Linked DNA regions of Thermogemmata fonticola. Each later gene encodes a partner of the first gene's protein in a complex. Links are inferred from orthologs where the notes say so. Each region holds a gene or a part of one and is shown on either strand. Other genes may lie near its edges.

The links. Proteins that work in one complex are often made in the same cells at the same time.
Region 2: the proteins of mnmG (region 1) and H0921_RS03345 are in contact, whole or in part, in a solved structure (PDB 9HIP), measured with the Escherichia coli proteins. The link is inferred for Thermogemmata fonticola from one-to-one orthologs.

What each region holds. Positions count from the first base shown.
Region 1 is NZ_JACEFB010000001.1:247,811-256,175, reverse strand. Bases 2,575-5,452 are described here. They hold mnmG (tRNA uridine-5-carboxymethylaminomethyl(34) synthesis enzyme MnmG), read right to left. Parts: upstream 4,991-5,452; coding sequence 3,158-4,990; downstream 2,575-3,157. Other genes in these bases: H0921_RS00925 (phospho-sugar mutase), read left to right, coding at 5,253-5,452. Outside these bases: H0921_RS00940 (sensor histidine kinase), read right to left, coding at 1-1,639; H0921_RS00935 (response regulator), read right to left, coding at 1,783-2,364; more of H0921_RS00925, read left to right, coding at 5,453-7,202; cyaB (class IV adenylate cyclase), read left to right, coding at 7,400-8,011; panC (pantoate--beta-alanine ligase), read left to right, coding at 8,008-8,365. UniProt on the Escherichia coli protein: NAD-binding protein involved in the addition of a carboxymethylaminomethyl (cmnm) group at the wobble position (U34) of certain tRNAs, forming tRNA-cmnm(5)s(2)U34.
Region 2 is NZ_JACEFB010000001.1:925,790-929,327, forward strand. Bases 1-2,929 are described here. They hold H0921_RS03345 (tRNA modification GTPase), read right to left. Parts: upstream 2,200-2,929; coding sequence 802-2,199; downstream 1-801. Other genes in these bases: H0921_RS03340 (ABC transporter permease), read right to left, coding at 1-633; H0921_RS03350 (carboxypeptidase M32), read left to right, coding at 2,406-2,929. In the rest of the region: more of H0921_RS03350, read left to right, coding at 2,930-3,538. UniProt on the Escherichia coli protein: Exhibits a very high intrinsic GTPase hydrolysis rate. Involved in the addition of a carboxymethylaminomethyl (cmnm) group at the wobble position (U34) of certain tRNAs, forming tRNA-cmnm(5)s(2)U34.

The DNA.
Region 1 (8,365 bases):
GTTCGTAGCGGAGATTGCCCTCATTTTGCTGCAATAGTCTCCAAGCGAGGGGCAGTCCCAGGCCGCGCCCGCGCCCGGCTTCGCGTCCAGAGTAGAAGGGGTCAAAAGCATGCTCTGCCGCGGCGGGCGAAAGCCCTGGCCCGCTATCCTCCACGAGGATGTGAAGCCAAGCCGGAGTCGCTTCGACGCGGAGCCGCACCCAGCCCCCTGCCGCCGCAGCTTCGACCGCATTACGCAAAACCGCCCCGAGGCCTTGCAGCACCTGCTTAATGTCAATGTTCAACCACAATGCGGGATCATCGGCCTGGATTTCCAGGCGGACCTGCGAGGTCTGGAGCACTTCATGCAGTTCCCGCCGCAAAGCCAAAAGCAGTTCGGTCAAGGGGACGGGGCTACGTTGCGGGCGCGGCGGACGGGCAAAAGTCATGACGTCCTTGAGCAGGTCGGCAATACGCTGGGACTGCTTCAGGATGACCTGGAAGGCTTCGCGGCGCTGAGTGTCTGTCTCCTTGCGGAGCAAGTTCTGGACTTGCGCGGTGATAATCGCCAGGGGGTTGTTGATCTCATGGGCTGCACCTGCGGCGAACTCTGCCAAGGCCGCCAATTTGGCTTGCTGGAGCTGGGAGGCTGCTTGGCGGCCGGCGCGTTCCAATGCCGCGTGGAGTTGATCGACCTCGTTCTCGAACCGGGCGATGACCGTCGCGCCCTGCTGCTGCCGGTGGCCCAACGCTTGCCGCAGCAAGGGCAAGAGAAGGGGTACTTGGTAAGGGTCATCGGCGGTACTGCCAGCGGTCAGACATGCAGGATTCTCGGATTGTGACGATTTACCGTCATCAGGGTCTGAAAGCCGGGGAGCGCCCTCCGCCAGAGCCTTCGGAGCGAAGGGGGGTCCATCCGCAGATGAAGAAGTGACGGTCAGGACCTCCGTATCGGTTTCCGGCGTCAAACCCAGCGCCGCGGCGGCAGGGTCGGCCCGTTCCACTTCCCGCCAGGCCCACTGCACGAGAGGAACCAGCGGCGGCACCTCGCCATTCTCCGCGAATTGGGAGGCGAGGGAAGAGGGCAGGTGGAGTTTCCCCACGATCTCGGAGAGCCAGGGAGGTAGATTCCAGCGGAGGGCCAAACGCCGGGCGATGGCGGCATGATCCAGTCCCCACGTGGCCTGTTGCCGAGTCCGCGGAGCATGCTGGGCTTGCGGGTCATGAAGGACATCGCCGAGAGCCAGCGGGTCAATGGCCGCGACGGCATACCAGCCCAAAGGCGCCAAGAGGGCCGCGAAATAGGCTTGGGAGGGAGACACCCGCCGGGATTGACGTGCCGCCGCCGCAGCCTGTCGGGCCGCTTGACAGGCCCATTGCCACAGGCGTTGCCAAGCATGGCTGGACCAGGGGAGAACGCCACATGCTGGCCGCTGGAGGTAAGCGAGAACCCAAGCCGGCAAGCGCGGGGAAGCGAGTTCAGCCACGGTCCAATTTTGCGGAAACGAGAGGCTGGGAGCAAGGCGCAGTAGAAGCAGGGCGAGGGCCGGGTCCAGCTTAGCTCGCTGGGGAAGCGTCTCCGGCTTGTCCGCCAGAGCGATCAAATTGTCGGTTCGAGGGCACAGCCAAGGGAGATTGGCTGCCGCCATCCCGACCGCCATCCCAGGCACGCGGCACTCCTTCCTTGGAGCCACTGGTTCTCTACAGGTTCCATTGGGCGAGCAGGTTCATTTTCAGGCCTGCTACCGCAGGAGAATCCAGAAGCGGTACATCTCCTGCGGCTTTCCCCACCTTGCAGACAAGGTCACACCAGCATGTTCGACTCCATTCCGAGCTGAGCGCACATCTTCTCAATCAGGACGTCAATATCAAACGGCTTGGCGAGGAAGTCATCCGCACCCGCCAGTTTCAGCTCCTGGACCTTGTCCTCTTCAATCATGCCGGAGATGCAAATGATGCGCACATCTTCCATGTTGGGGTCGGAGCGGACGCGGTGGCAGACTTCCCGTCCGTTGATGTCCGGCAGCATCACGTCCAGGATGATGATGTCGGGGTGATATTCCTTGACCATCATGCCGGCATCGAAGCCGTTGGAGGCGATGCGGACCTCAAAGCGGCCATCCTCTTGCAAAGCCTGGCTGATGGTCGCCACCAGGTCCGGCTCGTCATCCACCAGCAGGACCTTGCGCTTGCCGCTTTCGAGGGCATCGGTCGGGATGCCGTGGTCCTTCATGAACTTGTACAGAGCTTCGCGGGGAATCCGCCGGAACTTGGAACCGGGCACGCGGAAGCCCTTGAGCTGGCCGCTGTCGAAGCAGCGGATGATCGTTTGCTGGGACACTTTGCAGATTTTCGCAGCTTCTCCCGTGGTAAATACAGTCTTCATAGTCAACCCACCTTGCCGGCTTGACCGGCGTTGTGCGGTCCCTGTCCGTGCGTCACTGCCGTTGGGGACCGGAATCCCTTCCCAAAAACTTACCGCATTCCCGAAATGAGGAGCCAGAGGTCAAGACTTTCTCTTGCCACTCTGGCAGGACGGCGTGTGAGGCGAGGCGATCCGAGGTCTGGCCCCACTGACGCGTCGGTCTCTGATGGCATCCTAACGTGAGAGAAAATGTCGGCCAAGCGGGATTGCCCCAAGAGTCAGCCATGCTTCGCTCTCGGACTGCCACGCTCCCCATTTTCCTCTCACTCCCTTCAGGTTTGCCAGAACCTCTAGTACCTTCACCTTACCTCGTTCGTCAAGTTCTATCAGTCTTCTAGCATAGCCTATCCCGCGGAGTCGATCATTGTTGTTATCGGCAGCCTGATCGGTCCTCCTCAATCCAAACTCGCCAGTTTGCCTGTTTGGTGTATTTTGGCTGCACCCAAGGGTATCCGGCTGTGCAGGAGGGACCTCAGGGTTGGTCCTTCCGTCTGGCCCAACCGTTCAGCCCCCTGTCAAGGAGGATAGCCTCCGGGGACCGACTTTTGCGGGATAGCATGGCCCTGACCACTTGGCAAGGTCAGGATGGGGACAGCCATCGCCGCTCTTCCCAAGAATAGGTCCAAGAGGGAGGGGAAGAGGGCCGATGCGCGCCACGGGAGGCGGGGTAGGGTGGGGTATTTGGCGGCTGAGCCGAGAACGAACCCGCGCCCGTTACCCCGGTTTCCCTGTGTGCGGGACCCCTCATAGCAACTCATTCCAAATAAAACAACAGCACTGCGAGGTCGGCGGGGGTGATGCCACTGATCCGGCTTGCCTGGCCCAGACTGGCTGGTCGAATCCGGCTCAATTTCTCACGGGCCTCGTAACGCAACTGGGGCACAGCGAAATAGTCAAAATGCGGGGGGATGGCCTTGTTCTCCAGCTTGCGGAAACGCTCGATCTCCGCCGCCTGCCGTTGAATATACCCGCCGTACTTCGCCTCCAGGCATACCTGCTCCACCACCTCTGGGTATTGTTCCCAGACCCGCAAGGGGGGATGGCGTTCGCACAGGTCGGTCCAGGTGATCTCCGTGCGACGGAGCCAGGCTTCTAGGGTTATCCCGTCGTGGGAATGCTGGCGGAGATACTCTTGCAGCTCGGCGATCCGTTGTTCTTTGCGTTGCAAGCGCTCCCACGTCGTGGCATCGACGGAACCGATGCGATAGCCGATGGGCGTGAGCCGGCGGTCCGCATTATCATGGCGGAGCATGAGGCGGTACTCCGCTCGCGAAGTGAACATGCGGTAGGGTTCATCAACTCCCTTGGTGACCAGGTCATCGATCAGGACGCCAATGTAGGCCTGGCTGCGATCGAGGATGAGCGGGGGCTGGCCCTTGAGTTTGAGGGCGGCGTTCAGCCCGGCCATCAAGCCCTGAGCCGCCGCTTCCTCGTAACCGGTAGTGCCGTTGATTTGTCCGGCGAAGTACAGCCCCGCGACCCGTTTGGTTTCCAGCGTCGGGAACAATTGCGTGGGGGGAGCGTAGTCGTATTCAACGGCATAACCCCAGCGCATGACTTCCGCATTCTGCAAGCCGGGAATTAGCCGGAGCATGGCCGCCTGCACGTCTTTCGGCAGACTGGTGCTAATCCCATTGCAGTAGTATTCCCAGGTGTTGAGACCCTCCGGTTCGAGGAAGATGGTGTGGCTGGTTTTGTCGGCGAAGCGCACGACTTTGTCTTCGATACTGGGGCAGTAGCGCGGGCCTCGGCTGCGGATTTGGCCGCTGTACATCGGGGCGCGATGGAGATTGGCCCGGATCAGCTCATGGACTTCCGGCGTGGTATGGGTGGCGTGGCAGGGAAGTTGGGGCAGGGTCACGCGCTCCGTCCGGAAGCTGAAGGGGCGCGGGGTCTCTCCCGGTTGGATTTGGCACTGGGAAAAGTCGATGGTGCGCCCGTTGAGCCGGCAAGGGGTACCGGTCTTGAAGCGGGACAGTTCAAAGCCGGCGCTCGCGAGGCTTTCGCTCATTTTTTCCGCCGAGACATCGCCGGCCCGACCTCCCGGCGTCTTGGCCTCGCCCGTGTGCATGATCGCCTTGAGAAAGGTCCCCGTGGTGAGGACCACCGCCTCCGCGAAGTAGTGCGTATCTCCCCGACAAACTACGCCGCGAACCCGCAGGCGGGCCGGTGTGGATGAGTCCTGATACGGCTCCAAGATCAGCCCTTCAACCAACTCCTGGCGGAGAGTGAGATTGGATTGTTCTTCCACCAGGCGCTTCATGGTGAACTGGTACAGTTTCTTGTCGCACTGGGCGCGGGGAGAATGCATGGCCGGCCCTTTGGAAGCGTTGAGCATGCGGAAGTGGATGGTACTGGCATCGGTGCACAGCCCCATGACTCCACCCAAAGCGTCGATCTCCCGGACGATTTGGCCTTTGGCCACGCCGCCGATCGCCGGATTGCAACTCATCTGCGCCACCGTGTCCGCGTTGAGGGTGAGCAGACAGGTGCGCAATCCTAGCCGGGCGCAGGCCATCGCCGCTTCGACGCCCGCATGCCCGGCTCCCACGACCACCACATCGTAACGATATTCCAACCGACTCACCGCTATCCTACCTCGCACTCGCTCCTAGCCTGGCTCCGAACCTGTGACCTCAGCTTCCGATGAGGGCGGGCCGGACCGCGCCGATCCCCCCGGTTCCAGACAGAGCACTCGCGTCGTCGGAATCGTGGCCGCCCGGCATGCCCCAACAGTTTCTACTCATATCCTATCAGTAACGGTGTCTTCTATCAGCACTAGCGCCGTGTCGTATCTTAGGATCAGCGGTGTTTGCGACCTTTCTGGGGAGCAAAAACAGGGGCCGAACATGAACGACTGGCTCGAAGCCGCACGAGCGGGTTTCGCTTCGCTAGAGGTGGATGATTCCCTGCGGCAGCAGGCTCTGGGCTACTTGCAACAATGGCTGACACAACCGGAGTTCGCCCCCTACGTGCCGCAGCTTCAGTGGCTGATCGAAAACGGACGCTGGTCCCTATTACTGGATTCCTTCTACCAGGTCCTGCCCTTTGGGACCGGCGGGCGTCGGGGTGCGGTGGGAATCGGCCCGAACCGGATGAATCTGTGGACGCTCGGCGCTTCGGTCCAGGGGCATTGCGACTATTTGCACCAGCGCTTTCCAGATGTTCGCCCATTGCAAGTCGTGCTGGCCTATGACGTGCGGCGCTTCGAGGACCGTCGGGGGGTGTACAACCCGCAGTTGCCGAATCCGGTGCTACATCTGTCCAGCCGGGATTTTTGCCATTACGCCGCGGGTGTATATGCCGCCAACGGGATTCACGTCCACATTCTGCCACCGGATTCACCCCGTTACATGGCGACGCCGGAGCTGTCGTTCACCATCCGCCACCTGCGGGCACACGGCGGGCTGAACATGACCGCCAGCCATAATCCTCCGGATGACAACGGGAGCAAGTTTTACAACGAGGCTGGAGCCCAGCCGGTGCCGCCGGAAGATCAGATCATGAGCGAATGCGTCGAGCAAGTACGGGTGATCCGGCACATGCCGTGGGAAGAGGCGGTGCGCCAGGGGAAAGTGCATTTCCTGGACGACGGCCCGCACCGAGCTTACATCGCCTTGTGCCGCAAGCAGTCGCTGATCCCGCCGCCCCGGTTCGATGAAATCCGCGTGGTATTCACGCCGTTGCATGGCTGCGGCACCTTCTGCGCCGGGGAAGTGCTGGAAGCCCAAGGATTCCGCCCCATCCCTGTGCCAGAGCAAATGACACCGGATGGTCAATTCCCGAACGTAACGAAAACTCCGAACCCGGAGGTGCCGGAGTGCCTGGATCGGGCGGAAGCGGTGGCCCGCGAGCACGCCGCCGACCTGGTCATCGCCACCGACCCGGATGCGGATCGCCTCGGCGGTCTCGCCAGTACTCGGCCTGAAGGCGGACCGCCGTACCACTTCCTCACAGGGCAGGAAATCGCTGCCTTGCTGACCTGGTTCAAACTGGAGCAACTCGCCTCCCGCGAAGCGCTGCCGAACGCCCCCATCGTCATCACCACGCTCGTGACGACGGGCCTGATCACCCGGATCGGCCAGCATTTCGGTGCCCAGGTGATCAACGACTTGCTGGTCGGTTTCAAATACCACGCGGATGTACTGGCACGCTTGGAAAGCACGGGACAATACGGCGACGTGCGCGGCAGCCTGGAAGATTTCGTCATTGCCACGGAAGAAAGCCACGGCGTACTGGTGACCCCGGAAATCCGGGATAAGGACTCGGCAGGAGCGGCCTTATTGCTCGCGGAAGCCGCCTTGGACCAAAAGCGCCGCCAATCCACCTTACCAGCCCTGCTGGCAGAACTGCATCGCCGCTTCGGTTACTTCCGCAACGAGCTACGCAACATCGCCCTTACGGGAGTCGAGGGGAAGCAGCAGATGCAGCGGATGATGGATCAACTGCGCCGTTCGCCGCCGGCCCGCATCGCTGGCTGGAATGTTTCGCGCTTCGAGGACCTGCTCGATGAACAGGGACGTTTAGGCCCCTACCAGGGCGACACGGATCGCGCCGCTCGGAACTTCCTCGTCTTTCTCCTACAAGGTGACAGGGGAATGACAGGGAAGATCTGCCTGCGGCCCAGCGGCACCGAACCCAAGGCCAAGGCCTACTTTGAGGTTAGCACGCCGCCATGCCCGCCGGAGCTGTCCGAGACGGAGTGGGCAGCCTGGCAACGACAAGCCGATGAGGCCAGCGCCACCCTGGCCGATCACTTCCTGCGCTTGGCACTGGGGCATATCGGTCTGACACCATAAGGGACCTGCCTGGGAACACAACAGGAGGAGAACGAGTTATATAGACCCTACTGCCTCGCTCCAGGAAGATAGCTCGATACTAAATGTCGAAAACACGATGATATACCGTGTAGATTCTAGAGATTTCTCATGGGATAATTGTGTTGTGGTCTTATTATTGAAGTTAATATGAAGCATGCAGTGAATAGGTATCTCAGATGCTGGAAGTAGAAATTCGCTACCGCCTGACCGATGCCGATGCCTTGCGCCAACGCTTGGCGGAATGGGGGGCAGAGGAGCCAAGCGAACGGATCGAGACGGACCACTACTTCAACGCGCCGCACAAGGACTTCCGCAAGACAGATGAGGCGTTGCGCTTGCGCTGTGTTGGGGAGACCAATCGCCTGACTTACAAGGGTCCGCGGCGGGATTCGCAGACGAAAACCAGGCCGGAAATCGAGGTGCCTTTGGCCAATGGCCAAGAGACGGCCCGGCAGGCGCGGGACTTTCTCATCGCCCTCGGCTTCCGCTACGTCGCTACGGTGTCCAAACGCCGCCAGGTCTATCGCTTGCAACGGCGGGGGTTTCCCGTCGAGATTTGCTTTGACGATGTATACCAAGTTGGCTCATTTGTCGAAGTGGAAATCCTGACAGAAGATGAGAACTACGAGCAAGCTAAAGCTACACTCTTGCAGATCACCCAGGAATTAGGATTGCACCAGCGGGAATTGCGTTCGTATTTGCAGATGGTTTTGGAAGCGCAAACCCAGAATAACTTAGATCATGCTCAATCGAGTCCTGATGCCAATGACTCTAAGGTGACATCATGAGTGTCGGTATGAATGGTCCCCGCAAGCCGTTGGTAGTGGAGCGGATCGAATCGGTGCGCCAGCAGGTAACTCAAGCCCGGCGAGCAGGGCAGACCATCGGCTTCGTTCCGACCATGGGAGCGCTCCACGCCGGCCATGCGGCTTTGATCCGCGCAGCCCGGCAAGAGTGCGGCTATGTGGTGGTGTCCATCTTTGTCAATCCGACGCAGTTCGGACCCCACGAAGACTACGCCCGTTATCCGCGCACCCTGGAGGCGGACCAGCAGCTCTGTGGGGAGGAAGGGACCGACTTGATTTTCGCCCCCTCGGTCGAAGAGATGTATCCGCCTCCCTATCGAACCTACGTCGAAGTGA
Region 2 (3,538 bases), 680 kb from region 1 along the record:
GCCTTGGGTCATCATCTGCGGGTCCGGTGGAGGGATCGTTTCCCCCACTGGGGACAAGACGGGCGAAGCGGCATCCCCGGAGGGAGGAGAGAACAGGCGAGAATGGCGCCGCAGTTGCTCGTGCCGCTCGCGGGCTTCGGGGGACAGGTCGAAGCTGGGTTTTTCCGCACCTTTCTGCCGTACCAAGTACTCGCGAAAGCCGCCTACCGCTGCCCGCCCCACGGGATCGATACCGATAAGACGGACCGGCTTTGTTTGCTCTTCCATCCCAAAGCGGAAGCGCAAAATGGCAAAGACTTCTATGGTGGGAGTCATCGCCTCGATGTGAGAGGCCACAGCACTGGAGCGAATCAGACTCATCATCTCATCTGGCGTGAGCGGTATCGTTCGGCCATCCGCATCAAATAATGGATAACCTACAGCATCATATTTCACAAATCCATCCATACGTGTCGTATCGATGATGACATCGGAAAGTATGCCGTGAAGTCGATCTTTCAACTTGGTACTGAAACCACTCATCACGGAATTGACGACGATGAGAGTTGCCACCCCCAGCATCATGCTCACAATACAAATGAAAGCCAGATAACGCGTCTGGAGATAGCGAAGACACAGGAGCAAGCGATACACGGTCAATCCTCAGCAGGCGAGTGAAACACCCTGTCCAATTTTACCCGAAGAGGGTACTCTTCCAACGAGTTCGCTAGCGGTTCATACCAGTTTCTGCGCTTTCTGAAAAGCCGAAGTGCACGGAGTAGCTAGGTTGTTCATTTCCGCGGTGGTTATCCCGCCTTGGAATTACTTGCCGATGCAAAACCGCGAGAATATGCGATCGAGCAGCTCGTTGGTATAGACGACCCCAGTGAGTTCACCCAACTGATGCAGGGCCGCGCGCAGAGCAGCCGCTGGAAATTCCAACGGTTCCTGAGCAACAATCTGTTCCGCCGCCGCTTGCAAGTGCCGGACAGCCGCTTCCAAGTGATGTTGACACCGGCTGGATCCCGGAGCCAGGGAAGACGGAGGCCGCGTGGCCAGCTTCTCGCGCAAGAGCAAGCGGAGCGGGCCCAATCCCTCCGCTGATAATACGGAACAGGCCACATCCGCTGGCCAAGCGCCCGCGGTCAGACTTGGATGGGTATCAGTCGGCAAGTCCGCTTTGGTGCGTACCCGCACGACAATGGCCGAACTCCAGGCTTCGGGCGATTGGGGGTGATCCGGAGGAAGAAAGGCGCCCTTCTCATCACACCAGAGAATGACATCTGCGTGTTCTGCCGCTTGACGGGCCAGATGCTGCGCTTGTTCTTCGATGCCGTCCCCCGCCGGTTGCCAACCCGCTGTATCGACGAGTTCGACACGGACTCCCTCAAGGTTGCAGCAGTGCGTCAGGTAATCGCGGGTCGTACCCGGCATAGGACTCACCAATGCTTGGGCACCGCTGAGAGCATTGAAGAGACTGCTCTTGCCCGCATTGGGAGGACCCACCAGAACGATCCGGGGGAGCCGGCCCGCGACCTGCCGTCCTTGAAGTTGCTGTAACAATCCCTGCAAGCGATCCATCCCATCTTGAATCCGCTGGAACGCTTCCTGGGGCGTGAGGAACGTGATGTCTTCGTCCACGAAATCCAAATTGGCCTCCAGGTCCGCCAACAGGTTCAGCAAGTCGTCGCGTAATGTCTGAAGCGGTCCGGATAACCCTCCCGCGAGTTGTTGTAGGGCACGCTGGAGATCGCTCTGATCATCGGCCTCAATGACGGCACGGATGGCTTCAGCTTGGGCCAGGTCTTTTTTTCCTGCAAGAAACGCACGCAAAGTGAACTCTCCAGGCCGGGCTGCTCGGGCGCCTGCGCGCAAAAGCTCCGCGATGAGTTGCTCGACCAGAGGTGGGGACCCCAGGGTGTGAATTTCCGCCATATCTTGCCCAGTATAAGAGCGGGGGGCAAAGAAGCGATAAAGCCAAGCGGGTAACGGCGCGGAAACGCCTTGGAGAAAGACAGAACCGGGAATCACCCTGCGGCGATCGGCCTGGGTAGGGCTAATGCTACCATCGCTCCCCGTTGGCCGGAAAATGGCCGCTGTGATATGGTGTGCCTCGGGGCCGCTGAGGCGTACAATGGCACGCGTCCCCGCTCCTGGAGCGGAACTGAGCGCGACGATCGTATCTTCGGGGTCCGGCAGATCAACCTTTTCGAATGCCATGATATTGTGTCCATCCTCCCTATTGTCATCATATTCTGCTCCCTTCTCCTTCGCTGTCGCTATCTGTCCTTGGAACAAGAGAGAAAAACAGAGCTGGCCAGAAATGATATGAGGAAACATCTTAGGAATACAGAGACCTCTTTGCGTACAATCCAGAGTACGATGCCGCTCACGAGTTCGAGGACACACCGAGAAAGGATAACACCATGACGCCTACTGAAGCCTACGCCGCACTGGTACGGCGGTCGAAGGAAATCGGTATCATCCATTCGTGTGCGGCTCTCCTGAGTTGGGATCAACAGACCTATATGCCGCCGCAAGGTGCACGCTGGCGTGGAGAGCAGATGGCCTATCTCTCGGCGCTGGCTCATCAGAAACTGGCCGATCCGCAGGTAGGAGAATGGCTCGCCCAGGTGGAATCCTCGACACTGACAGCGGACCCACAATCCGATGAGGCTGCAAATATCCGGGAGTGGCGGCGCAGTTATGAACGAGCGATTCGTGTTCCCGCGGCTTTAGTTGAGGAGTTGGCGCGGGTGACGACTGCCGCTCAGCAAGTTTGGCAGGAAGCCAAAGCGCAAAACCGCTATAAGGCATTCCAGCCGCATCTGGAGAGAATCGTCTCCCTCAAAAGAGAGGAGGCCCACGCTCTCGGCTATTCTGGCCATCCCTATGATGCTTTGCTGGATGAATACGAACCGGGGATGACCACCGAGGAAGTTCGCTCGCTCTTCACTCATTTGACGCGGGAATTGACCCCGTTAATTCAACGCTGGTCGGAGAGTGCTCGCCGTCCTGATACGAGTATTCTGCGGCGGGATTACCCTGTCGAGCGTCAGCGGATTTTCGCCGAGGCTGCCGCGGCAGCTTTAGGTTTTGACTTCTCCCAAGGGCGCCTGGATGTCACCGCTCATCCTTTTTGCACCGGCATCGGGCCTGGGGACTGCCGCATCACCACCCGCTACAATCCGCGTTATTTCAGCGAGGCTTTCTTTGGGGTACTTCATGAGACAGGCCACGCGTTGTATGAAATGCATCTTCCTGCAGAGCATGCCGGGACCCCGCTGGGCACAGCGTGTTCTCTGGGCATCCATGAATCCCAGTCCCGTCTGTGGGAGAATCAGGTCGGCAGGGGCCGGCCTTTCTGGGAACATTTCTTCCCGCGCTTGCAACAGACATTCCCTCACGCCCTTGCTGACATATCACTGGAGACATTTTACTTTGCTATCAATGAAGTGCGCCCATCTTTGATCCGTGTAGAAGCCGATGAGGTCACTTACAATCTCCATATTGTCCTGCGATTTGAACTGGAAACGGAGATGCTGACGGGGAATCTTCA